DNA from 3 places in the Streptomyces sp. NPDC093795 genome. Region 3 is predicted to be linked to each of the others. Evidence: riboswitches for the same ligand, from Rfam matches in the RefSeq annotation. Region 3 holds a riboswitch; each other region holds the start of a gene.
What was found. A riboswitch is a leader RNA that binds a small molecule or an ion and turns the genes downstream of it on or off. The one in region 3 is predicted to bind cyclic di-AMP.

Region 1 (3,264 bases), on a different contig from region 3:
GCGACCTGACCGGCGTCGACCTGGACAAGGTCCTCGCCGAGACCCTGGGCGCCTGGACCGGTGAGCCGGCCGAGCCGCTCCCGATGCCGCCGATCTCGGCCGACGACACCGGACGGGTCGTCATCGTCGACCGACCCGGCGCCGTCCAGACCCAGTTGCTGATCGGACGGATCGGCCCCGACCGGCACGACCGCGTCTGGTCGGCCCAGGTCCTGGGCACGTACTGCCTCGGCGGCACCCTCACCTCGCGACTCGACCGGGTGCTGCGGGAGGAGAAGGGCTACACGTACGGGGTGCGTGCCTTCGGGCAGGTACTGCGCTCCGACAGCCAGGGGAACGGCGCCGCGATGCTCGCCATCAGCGGTTCCGTCGACACGCCCAACACCGGCCCGGCGCTCGACGACCTGTGGAAGGTGCTGCGGACGCTGGCCGCCGAGGGTCTCACCGACGCCGAGCGCGAGACGGCCGTGCAGAACCTGGTCGGGGTCGCCCCGCTCAAGTACGAGACGGCCGCCTCGGTCGCCGGGACGCTCGCCGACCAGGTCGAGCAGCACCTCCCCGACGACTACCAGGCCCAGTTGTACGCGCGGCTCGCCGAGACCGGCACGGTCGAGGCGACCGCGGCCGTGGTCAGCGCCTTCCCGGTGGACCGGCTCGTCACCGTGCTCGTGGGCGACGCGGCGCAGATCGCGGACCCGGTGCGCGCGCTCGGCATCGGTGAAGTCACCGTCGTGACCGGCTGATTCCGGCTCCCGGCCCGGCTCCCGGCCCGGCTCCGACACGGTCTGACCCGGCTCTGATCCGGTAAGGGGAGGGCTCCGACGGCATGTTTCGTCGGAGCCCTCCCCTTTGTCCGTATTAAGCGCAAGGGTGATCGTTTGCCCTGTGGCATGTCTTACAAACTGGCGAGTCCGGTTGGTGATTGAAAGATGATCCGCATAGCGTCGGTGCGTCTGTTCGGCAGTTGCACCCGCCGCACCCGCGGCACCCGGACAGTCATCGCCGAGTCCCCGTCAGGCGCGAGCCTGGGGAGCCGGGGACCCATACGTAGTCCCTGGGGTGAATCGGGCGCCTTCGTCTCGTACGGAGGGGCTCGTAGGAGACCTTCCTGCTCCGAACCCGTCAGCTAACCCGGTAGGCGAGAAGGAAGGAAAGGATCAGCCACTACATGGCGTTCACCCGTGCCACCGGGAAGCATCGTGGGTCGAGCCGGATGGCGCGCCGCAGCGTGGGCTTCGCCGGCGCCGCGACCCTCGCCACCACCGGCGTCATCGGAACCCTCGCTTCCCCGGCGCTCGCCGCCGACGCGGACAACCGCTCCGTCGAGGACACCGGCCTCACCAAGGTGATCACCGAGGACTCCCTCGTGGACCGGATCAACGCCCAGGCCGCCGCCCAGGAGCAGGAGGCCTTCGAGGCCGCCGCCAAGGCGAAGGCCGAGGCCGAGGCGAAGCGCAAGGCGGAGGCCCGCGCCAAGGAGATCCGCGAGGCGGAGGAGCGCGCCGCCCGTGAGGCCGAGCGCCGCCGCCTGAACTCCTTCCAGCTCCCCGTCGCCGGCTCGTACGTCTCCACCGGCTACCAGACCGGCGGCTCGCTCTGGTCCTCCGGCAGCCACTCCGGCGTCGACTTCCACGCCGGCTACGGCAGCAGTGTCGTCTCCGTCGGCTCCGGCACCGTCGTCGAGGCCGGCTGGGGCGGCGCGTACGGCAACAACATCGTCATCCGGATGAACGACGGCACGTACACCCAGTACGGCCACCTCTCCTCCATCGGCGTGTACGTCGGCCAGAGCGTCGAACCGGGCGAGCAGATAGGCATCTCCGGCTCGACCGGCAACTCGACCGGCCCGCACCTCCACTTCGAGGCGCGCACGAGCTCCGAGTACGGCTCCGACATCAACCCGCTCGCCTACCTCCGCGCGCGCGGCGTCAGCGTCTGACGCACGCCCACCTCAACGTCGCAAAAGCCCCGGCTCGTGCTGAGCCGGGGCTTTTCGTCGGTCAAAAAGGCTTCCATATTTCGCTGAGGCATCGGAAATTCCGGCGCGCTGCAATAGAGTCGCAGATCGGGCGCAGAACAGGCGTCGCAGAATTGTCTCGCGCAGACCAAGGCGGAGGTCGGACATGCGCATTCCCGCGCACTCGGTATGCACGGCGATCCGGGACGACATCGTCTCCGGCGTCTTCGAGCGGGGCAGCCGGCTGACCGAGGAACAGCTCGCCCGCCGGTACGGCGTCTCCCGCGTCCCGGTCCGCGAGGCCCTGCGCACCCTGGAGTCCGAGGGCTTCGTCGTCACCCGCCGCCACGCGGGCGCGCACGTCGCCGAGCCCACCGAGCAGGAGGCGGCCGACCTGCTCGACATGAGGGCGCTGCTCGAACCGCTGGGCGCCGCGCGTGCCGCCCAGCGGCGCACCGAGGCCCACCTCAAGGTGCTGCGGGGCCTGGTCAGACTGGGGCAGGAGCGGGCGAGACGGGGCCAGGGCGAGGACCTGCGCTCGCTCGGGGGCTGGTTCCACGAGACGCTGGCGCAGGCCTCGGGCAGCCCGGCCCTGACAGCGCTGCTGACCCAGCTGCGCCACAAGATCGCCTGGATGTACGCGGTCGAGCAGCCCGCTCAGCCGGTGGAGGCCTGGGCCGAACACGGCGCGATCGTGGACGCCGTGGCGCGCGGTGACGCCGAGCGCGCGCGGGCGCTGACCGCGCTGCACGCGGAGCGCTCGCAGCCGCTGCACCGGCTCAAAAGGCCGGAGCGCGGGCACGTGAGGGTTTCGCAACATGTCGTCAACACGGCGAGCGTCCGGAATTAACGCGCACACCGTATACAAAGAATAGCAATTCCGTGGCCCGCGTTCCGTGCTGCCCAAAAGCGGGCCGAATCCGGGTCGGTGGAAATGCGAAAGGCCGTGGCCGCCGGAATTCCGGCGGCCACGGCCTTTCGTCGTACGGGAGAGGTCGACCCGGGTCAGACGGTCTCGGGGAGCTCGTCGAGACCCTCGGCGACCAGCTTCGCCAGACGGTCCAGAGCGGCCTCGGCGCCGTCGGCCTCCGAAGCGAGGACGATCTCCTCGCCGCCCTGCGCGCCCAGGCCGAGCACCGCGAGCATGGAGGCGGCGTTCACCGGGGTGCCGTCGGACTTGGCGATCGTCACCGGAACGCCGGAAGCCGTGGCGGCACGGACGAAGATGGACGCGGGGCGGGCGTGCAGGCCCTCGGCCCAGCCGACGTTGACGCGGCGCTCAGCCATGGTGTTGCCCTTCAAGTCTT
Region 2 (3,264 bases), on a different contig from region 3:
TGGCCTCGACGTGGTCGCCGGAGCTCTCGCCGCGCAGCCGGCGCCCGATCCACGGCACGAGGTACTCCTTCGCCCAGTTGATGTCGTCCCGGCGCAGCTCCAGCGAGCCGCGCGGGGCTACCGGCGGCCAGGCCTGATCCGGGTCGGCGGGCACCGGCAGGCCGAGGACCTGGGCGGCGCGGAGGGCGACCCGGGTGTGCCCCTCGGCGGAGAGGTGCAGCCGGTCGAGGTCCCAGGCCCGCCGGTCCTGCACGGACCTGAGGGACCACAGGTCGAGGACCGGGCAGTCGTAGCGGTCCGCGATGGCCCGGACGTGGGCGGTGTAGGTGGCGATCTTGCCGCGCAGGTGCCTGAGCACGGGCACGTCACGGGTGTCGAAGCCAGTGGTCACCATGACGGTGCCGACGGCGGAGGTCAGTTCGGCGACGGCCCGCTCGAAGCGCTCGGCCACGTCGTCGGGGTCGCTGCCGGGGCGGATGATGTCGTTGCCGCCGGCGCAGAAGGTCACCAGGTCGGGGGCGAGTTCCTTCGCCCGGGGGACCTGTTCCGCCACGATCTGGTCGAGGAGGCGCCCGCGTACGGCCAGGTTGGCGTAGCGGAAGGCGTCGTGCTCCGGCAGCTGGTCGGCGAGCAGGACCGCGAAGCGGTCCGCCCAGCCGACGTACGTCCCGCCGGGCCCGGGGTCTCCGACGCCCTCGGTGAAGCTGTCACCGATCGCCGCGTACGACCCGAATGCGTTCTTGTCTCTTGATCTCGAATCGTCTGCCACGGGAGCACATCCTTCCCTTTTGGATGTGACCTACGCGACCGTAAGGAGGGGTTGACGCCGGGTGATATATGCCACCGATAAAGAAATTGCCAAGCCGGAATAGATGGGGAAACGCCGGAGGCCCGGCACAGGAGTGCCGGGCCACGCGGGGTGTCGGTGCGTCAGATGGAGACGCCGTGCTGGCGGAGGTAGCCCAGCGGGTCGATGTCGGAGCCGTAGCTCGGCGAGGTGCGGATCTCGAAGTGCAGGTGCGGGCCGGTGGAGTTGCCGGTGGAGCCGGAGAGGCCGATCTGCTGGCCGCCGGTGACGGTCTGGCCGGACGAGATGGAGAGGGAGGAGAGGTGGGCGTACTGCGAGTAGCTGCCGTCGGCGTGCTGGATGACGACCTCGTTGCCGTAGGCGCCGCTCCAGCCGGCCGAGACCACGTTGCCGGCGCCGACGGCGCGGACGGTGGTGCCGGAGGAGGCGATGAAGTCGACACCGGTGTGGTAACCGGAGGACCACATGGAGCCGGAGGCGCGGTACGGGGTGGAGATGCCGCCGCTGACCGGGGCGACCCAGCCGGACGCGGAGGTCGAGGCGCCCGTCGACTCCTGCGCGGAGGAGGACGAGCCGGCGTCCGAGGACGGGGCGGTGGTGGCCGGGGCGGCGGCGCGCTCGCTGCCCCGGGAGGCGCGCGGGGTGTCGCCGTTCTTCGAGGAGGTCTCGGCGGACGGCTCCGGGGCGCTCTTGGGGGCGGCCGCCCGGGGCGCGGCGCTCTTCGGAGCGGAGGCCTTGGCGGTGCTCTTGGCGCCGAGCGTGAGCTTCATGCCGGGCAGGATGAGCGAGGGGTCCTCGCCGACGACCTGGCGGTTGTCGGAGTACAGCTTCTGCCAGCCGCCGGCGACGTGGTGGTCGGCGGCGATCTTCGACAGGTAGTCGCCGCGCACGACGGAGTACGTCTTCGGTGCGGCCTTGGCGGCGGGCGCGGCCTTGGCGGCGGCGAGGGCCTCCACCTGGGCGGCGGCGGTGACGGCCTGGCTGGGGGCGGCAGTCTGCTCGGCGGCGTGGGCCCCGGTGGCGCCGAAGAGCGGGAGGGCGACGACGGCGCCTCCCGTACCGGCGGCGGCGATTCCGCGGGTCAGTCGGTTGGTCTTGGTACGGCGGTGCTTACCCGTCGCGGGCATGGCGAATTCCTCTCCGGCGCCTACGAGGTGAGCTGTCGGGTTCGGACTGGAGATGCCCGGCCGCGTTCTCACGCGGCTTCACCCCAAGCCGTCCTGCGTCGCGGGACCGGCGTACTTCCTGGGTCCCCCGCTCCTGCCACACATGGGATGAGTGGGAATTCCGGACGGTGGCAGGATTCGGCGGTCCGACCGGATTGACGGTGACGCTAGACGAGGGGGTCGGCACGGACAAGCCGCTGATTTCCACCGGCTTTCCCCGCCACGTCTTCCGGCCGGAATTCCGGTCACCCTCTGTGGATGACGGTCCTTCGATGTCCCTTTTCCGTACGGCAATTGGTTCCGGCCGTCGGCCACGATCCGTCACTTCTATGACGCTGCTCACGCGCCGATGCCCATCTCGCCCGCAAACAGGGCGCGTTATACGTAAGGCCTCAATTCGGACAGATCACCCATTCCCGTCCAGGGGGGTGCGCCGACACCCTCCCGCCTGGATGATTGCCCCAGGAACCGATCTCGCTTCGGGCACCCGAACGTCGACCACCAGGAGCACCCGTGACGCAGCAGCTGCCGCAGGTCCCGCCCATCGAAATGACCGAACCCGAGCTGGCCGAGGTCCGCAACTTCCGGGACGTGGGCGGCCTGCCGACGACGGACGGCCGGGCCGTCCGCACCGGGCGCCTCTTCCGCAGCGGCCACCTCGCCCACGCGACGGCGGCGGACGCCGCCTTCCTCGACTCGCTGGGACTGCACACCGTGTTCGACTTCCGGAACATGGCCGACCGGAAGGTCGAGGGTCCCGACGTCGAGCTGCCCGGCGTACGGAACGTGAACATACCGCTCAACGATCCGGCGGAGGGCAAGGAGTTCTGGAAGCTGGTGCGCGGCGGCGACATAACCCAGCTGCGCGAGATCCTCGGTGACGGCAAGGCGGCCGCCAACATGTCCGACTCGTACCGGAAGATGGTGATCGAGCGGACCGCGGAGCACAGCCGGATCCTGCACGCCATGGCTGAGGACAGCCTCCCCGCCCTGATGCACTGCGCGGCCGGCAAGGACCGCGCCGGGCTCTCCATAGCGATCACCCTGCTCGCCCTCGGGGTCGAGCGGGCGGCGATCGAGGCCGACTACGTGAAGTCGAACGACCCGCACCGCCGCTACAAGGTGCGCCGCAGCTCCACCGCCCCGGACGCCATGTCGCCCGAGGTGATGGAGCTGCTGAGCCCGCTCTTCGACGCGCGGGTGGAGTACCTGCGGGGGGCCTTCGAGACGATCGAGGCGACCTGGGGCTCGGTGGACGCCTACCTCGCGACGGGCCTGAAGCTGGCCCCG
Region 3 (3,264 bases):
GAGGTGCCCGTCATGCACGCTCGCCACGTACTGCCCGAGTTCACGGAGCGGACCAGCTACGGAACCCGGACCCTCGACCCCTACTCCCGGCTCCTCGCCTCCCGGATCGTCTTCCTCGGGACACCGATCGACGAGACCTCGGCCAACGACGTCATCGCCCAGCTCCTCTATCTGGACCACGCGGCGCCGGGCCAGGACATCTCGCTCTACATCAACTCCCCCGGCGGCTCCACCACCGCGACGACCGCGGTCTACGACACGATGCGCTCGCTCCACTGCGACGTGGAGACCACCTGCCTGGGCCAGGCCGCCTCCACCGCCGCGCTCCTGCTCGCCGCCGGCACGGCGGGCAAGCGGCTGATGCTCCCCGGCGCCCGGGTCACGCTCCGTCAGCCCGCCCTGGACGAGCCGATGCAGGGGCAGCCGAGCGACCTCGACCTCCACGCGCGCGAACTGCTCCGGCTGCGCGCCCTGGTGGCCGGGGCGTTCGCCGAGCACACGGGGCAGCCCCGGGAGCGGATCGACGCCGACCTGGACCGTCTGACCGTCCTGGACGCGCCCGCGGCGGTCGCGTACGGCCTGGTGGATCATGTGATCACCAGCCGGCGCGCGGCCGCCGGCGGCGCGGCGCGGTGAGCCGGCCGTGGTCCCCGAGCTGCCGCCGCTGCCCGCCCTGACCCGGGCCGAGGGCGAACTCGTCGACGTGTACCTCGAAGTCGTCGACCTCCTGGGGAAGATCAATCCATCCAGGGGTACGCATACCTATGGAGCTCTACGGGCGGCACAGGCCCTGGTGGGGCGGGCCGAGGCGCTGCGCGAAGCTCTGACGCTGATGCATGTACGGGGTGAGAGCGAGGTGCACGCGGACACATTGGCGCGTGCTCTGCGCGTGTTGGACGGGGAGCGCAGGACCGGTCGGGTCACCGTCCCGGGACCACGCGCGAGTTGACATTTCGTCGTGTCGTGTCGAGGTCCGTACGGCCGACATCTGCCGCAGAAACACTCCCTCGTTCGGCGTAGTCGACGAGTCGATTAATGGCTCGGGTGACTTGCGCACCACGTGTACACATCTGGCGGAATGGGGCGTTCCACCCCTGGTGCGGGGCTCGTTGGCCAAACCTCCGAAGATCACGAAAGCGTCCTGTCCACCCGAACGGATCAGTCGTGAGGAGCCTCACATATCGCTGTTTCAGCTCGGATTTCACCCTGGGTGTGGGTCAAGATCCCTGTCGACGACAAGCCCCCGCCGCCGCGGCGGGGCGGTCCGGGCGGACGCCGAGTCCTGCCGCTGTCCCGGACGTCTGGTCGACAGGAGTGGATCGGCAGGAGTGGAGGACCCGATTTTTACGGGGCGTACGCGCTGTTTCGGCAGCGGGGCCGTCCCTTGGGGTGAAGCCGCGACCGCGGCCGGGCATCTTCGCCAGCCCGAACCCGACAGGTCATCCTTCGCAGGCGGCTGACGAAGGGTTGCGCATGACTGCGCAGATGCACGTCCCGTCCCTGCTGTCCCGGGCCGGAGCCGTCTCGGCTCTCACCCTCGCCGCCGTCGGCGGCACGCTGCTCGCACCAGGTGCGGCATCGGAGGCCCAGGCAGCCACCACGCACGCGAACAAGGCACTGAGCGTCGCCGCGTCCAAGAAGGGAGCCCCGTACGGGTACGGGAGCGCCGGGCCCTCCCGGTTCGACTGCTCCGGTCTGACGCTCTACGCGTACAAGAAGGCGGGCAAGCCGCTGCCCCGTACCGCGCAGCAGCAGTACAACAAGACCCAGCACATCTCCGCCTCCACCCGGCAGAAGGGGGACCTGGTCTTCTTCCACTCCGGCGGGAGGGTGTACCACGTGGGCATCTACGCCGGCAGCGGCAAGATCTGGCACTCGCCCAAGTCGGGGTCCTGGGTGAAGCTCGACAAGATCTGGTCGTCGAAGGTCTACTACGGCCGCGTCCGGTGACCCGGCGGACAGGCGTTAGCAGCTCGCCAGGGGGGCCACGGTCCACGGGATCGTGATCCAGACCGTCTTGCCGCCGTCCTCGGTCGGAGTGACCGAGAGACGGCCGCCCGCCTCCGCCGCCAGGACACGGATGATGACCATGCCCCGGCCGTTGTCCTGCTGAACCGCCGCCGGGAGGCGGCGGGGCCGGCGGGGGTGGCTGTCGGTGACGCCGATGTGGAGCCGCTCCTCGCGCTCCAGGCGGACCTCCACCGTGAAGGTGGGTGACTGGCCGAGGGTGTGCAGGACGGCGTTGGAGGCCAGTTCGGAGACGATCAGACGGATCGAGTCCGCGATGTCCGCGGCGCCGTCGAGACCCCAGTCGGTGAGGACGTCCGCGACGTACCGCCGGGCCGTGGGGACCGAGGCGGGGTCGCTCGGCAGCGTGAGAGATGCTTCCTGGTGATCTGCCATGGCGACGCTGTCCCTTTCCCGCCGGGGCCGCTGCCCCGGATCGCGCTTCGCGTCAGAGTGCCACCGATCGTGCCGCGCCGGGCGGCGTTCCACCAAGATATGTCCCCATCTGTCGCCCGAAGCGGTGAACTATGGTCCTCGGGAACCCCCTTGGGCCGACGTTCACCCCTGCCGGGCGGCGGGCGCGGTCCTCAGGATCGTCTCCACGGCGCGCTCGATCTGCGCGTCCGTCAGATCGGCGCGCGCCGTGAGACGCAGCCGCGAGATGCCGTCGGGCACGGACGGGGGCCGGAAGCAGCCGACCGCGAGGCCCTGCTCGCGGCAGTCCGCCGCCCAGCGCAGCGCCGCCTCCGGGGAGGGGGCGCGCACCGACACGACGGCCGCGTCGGGCCGGGCCGCCGTGAGGCCCGCCTCGGTGAGCAGCCCGTACAGCGTGGTGGCGACGGTACGGGCCCGCCCGGCGAGGCCCGGCTCGGCCGCCAGCAGCCGGAGGCTCGCCAGCGCACCGCCCGCGGCGGCCGGGGCGAGGCCGGTGTCGAAGATGAAGGTGCGGGCCGCGTTCACCAGGTGCTCGATCACCCGGGCCGGGCCGAGGACGGCGCCGCCCTGGCTGCCGAGGGACTTGGAGAGGGTGAGCGTGGCCACGACGTCCTCGTCGCCCGCGAGCCCGGCTTCGTGGAGGGCGCCCCGGCCCCCTTCGCCGAGGACGCCGAAGCCGTGGGCGTCGTCCACCACGAGCCCGGCGCCGTGCGCGCGGCAGGCCGAGGCGAGCTGCGGCAGCGGAGCCTTGTCTCCGTCGACGGAGAAGACGGAGTCGCTGACGACCAGGGCCCGCCGCCCCGGGTGCGCGTCCAGGGTCTT

Region 1: it holds a riboswitch for cyclic di-AMP, as region 3 does, so the genes downstream of both, ACIRB7_RS31130 (M23 family metallopeptidase) here and ACIRB7_RS09555 (C40 family peptidase) in region 3, are expected to answer to the same signal.
Region 2: it holds a riboswitch for cyclic di-AMP, as region 3 does, so the genes downstream of both, ACIRB7_RS15560 (LysM peptidoglycan-binding domain-containing M23 family metallopeptidase) here and ACIRB7_RS09555 (C40 family peptidase) in region 3, are expected to answer to the same signal.

Annotation. Positions count from the first base shown of each region.
Region 1 covers NZ_JBIWIO010000014.1:115,292-118,555, forward strand. The annotation lists gene ACIRB7_RS31125 (M16 family metallopeptidase) at 1-743, shown strand, start outside; cyclic di-AMP (ydaO/yuaA leader) riboswitch at 991-1,156, shown strand; gene ACIRB7_RS31130 (M23 family metallopeptidase) at 1,169-1,939, shown strand; gene ACIRB7_RS31135 (GntR family transcriptional regulator) at 2,124-2,807, shown strand; gene ACIRB7_RS31140 (HPr family phosphocarrier protein) at 2,963-3,244, opposite strand.
Region 2 covers NZ_JBIWIO010000005.1:111,357-114,620, forward strand. The annotation lists gene ACIRB7_RS15555 (SGNH/GDSL hydrolase family protein) at 1-769, opposite strand, end outside; gene ACIRB7_RS15560 (LysM peptidoglycan-binding domain-containing M23 family metallopeptidase) at 931-1,935, opposite strand; cyclic di-AMP (ydaO/yuaA leader) riboswitch at 1,940-2,128, opposite strand; gene ACIRB7_RS15565 (tyrosine-protein phosphatase) at 2,488-3,264, shown strand, end outside.
Region 3 covers NZ_JBIWIO010000003.1:159,976-163,239, reverse strand. The annotation lists gene ACIRB7_RS09565 (ATP-dependent Clp protease proteolytic subunit) at 13-636, shown strand; gene ACIRB7_RS09560 (hypothetical protein) at 644-949, shown strand; cyclic di-AMP (ydaO/yuaA leader) riboswitch at 1,340-1,471, shown strand; gene ACIRB7_RS09555 (C40 family peptidase) at 1,474-1,950, shown strand; gene ACIRB7_RS09550 (ATP-binding protein) at 1,966-2,403, opposite strand; gene ACIRB7_RS09545 (8-amino-7-oxononanoate synthase) at 2,566-3,264, opposite strand, start outside.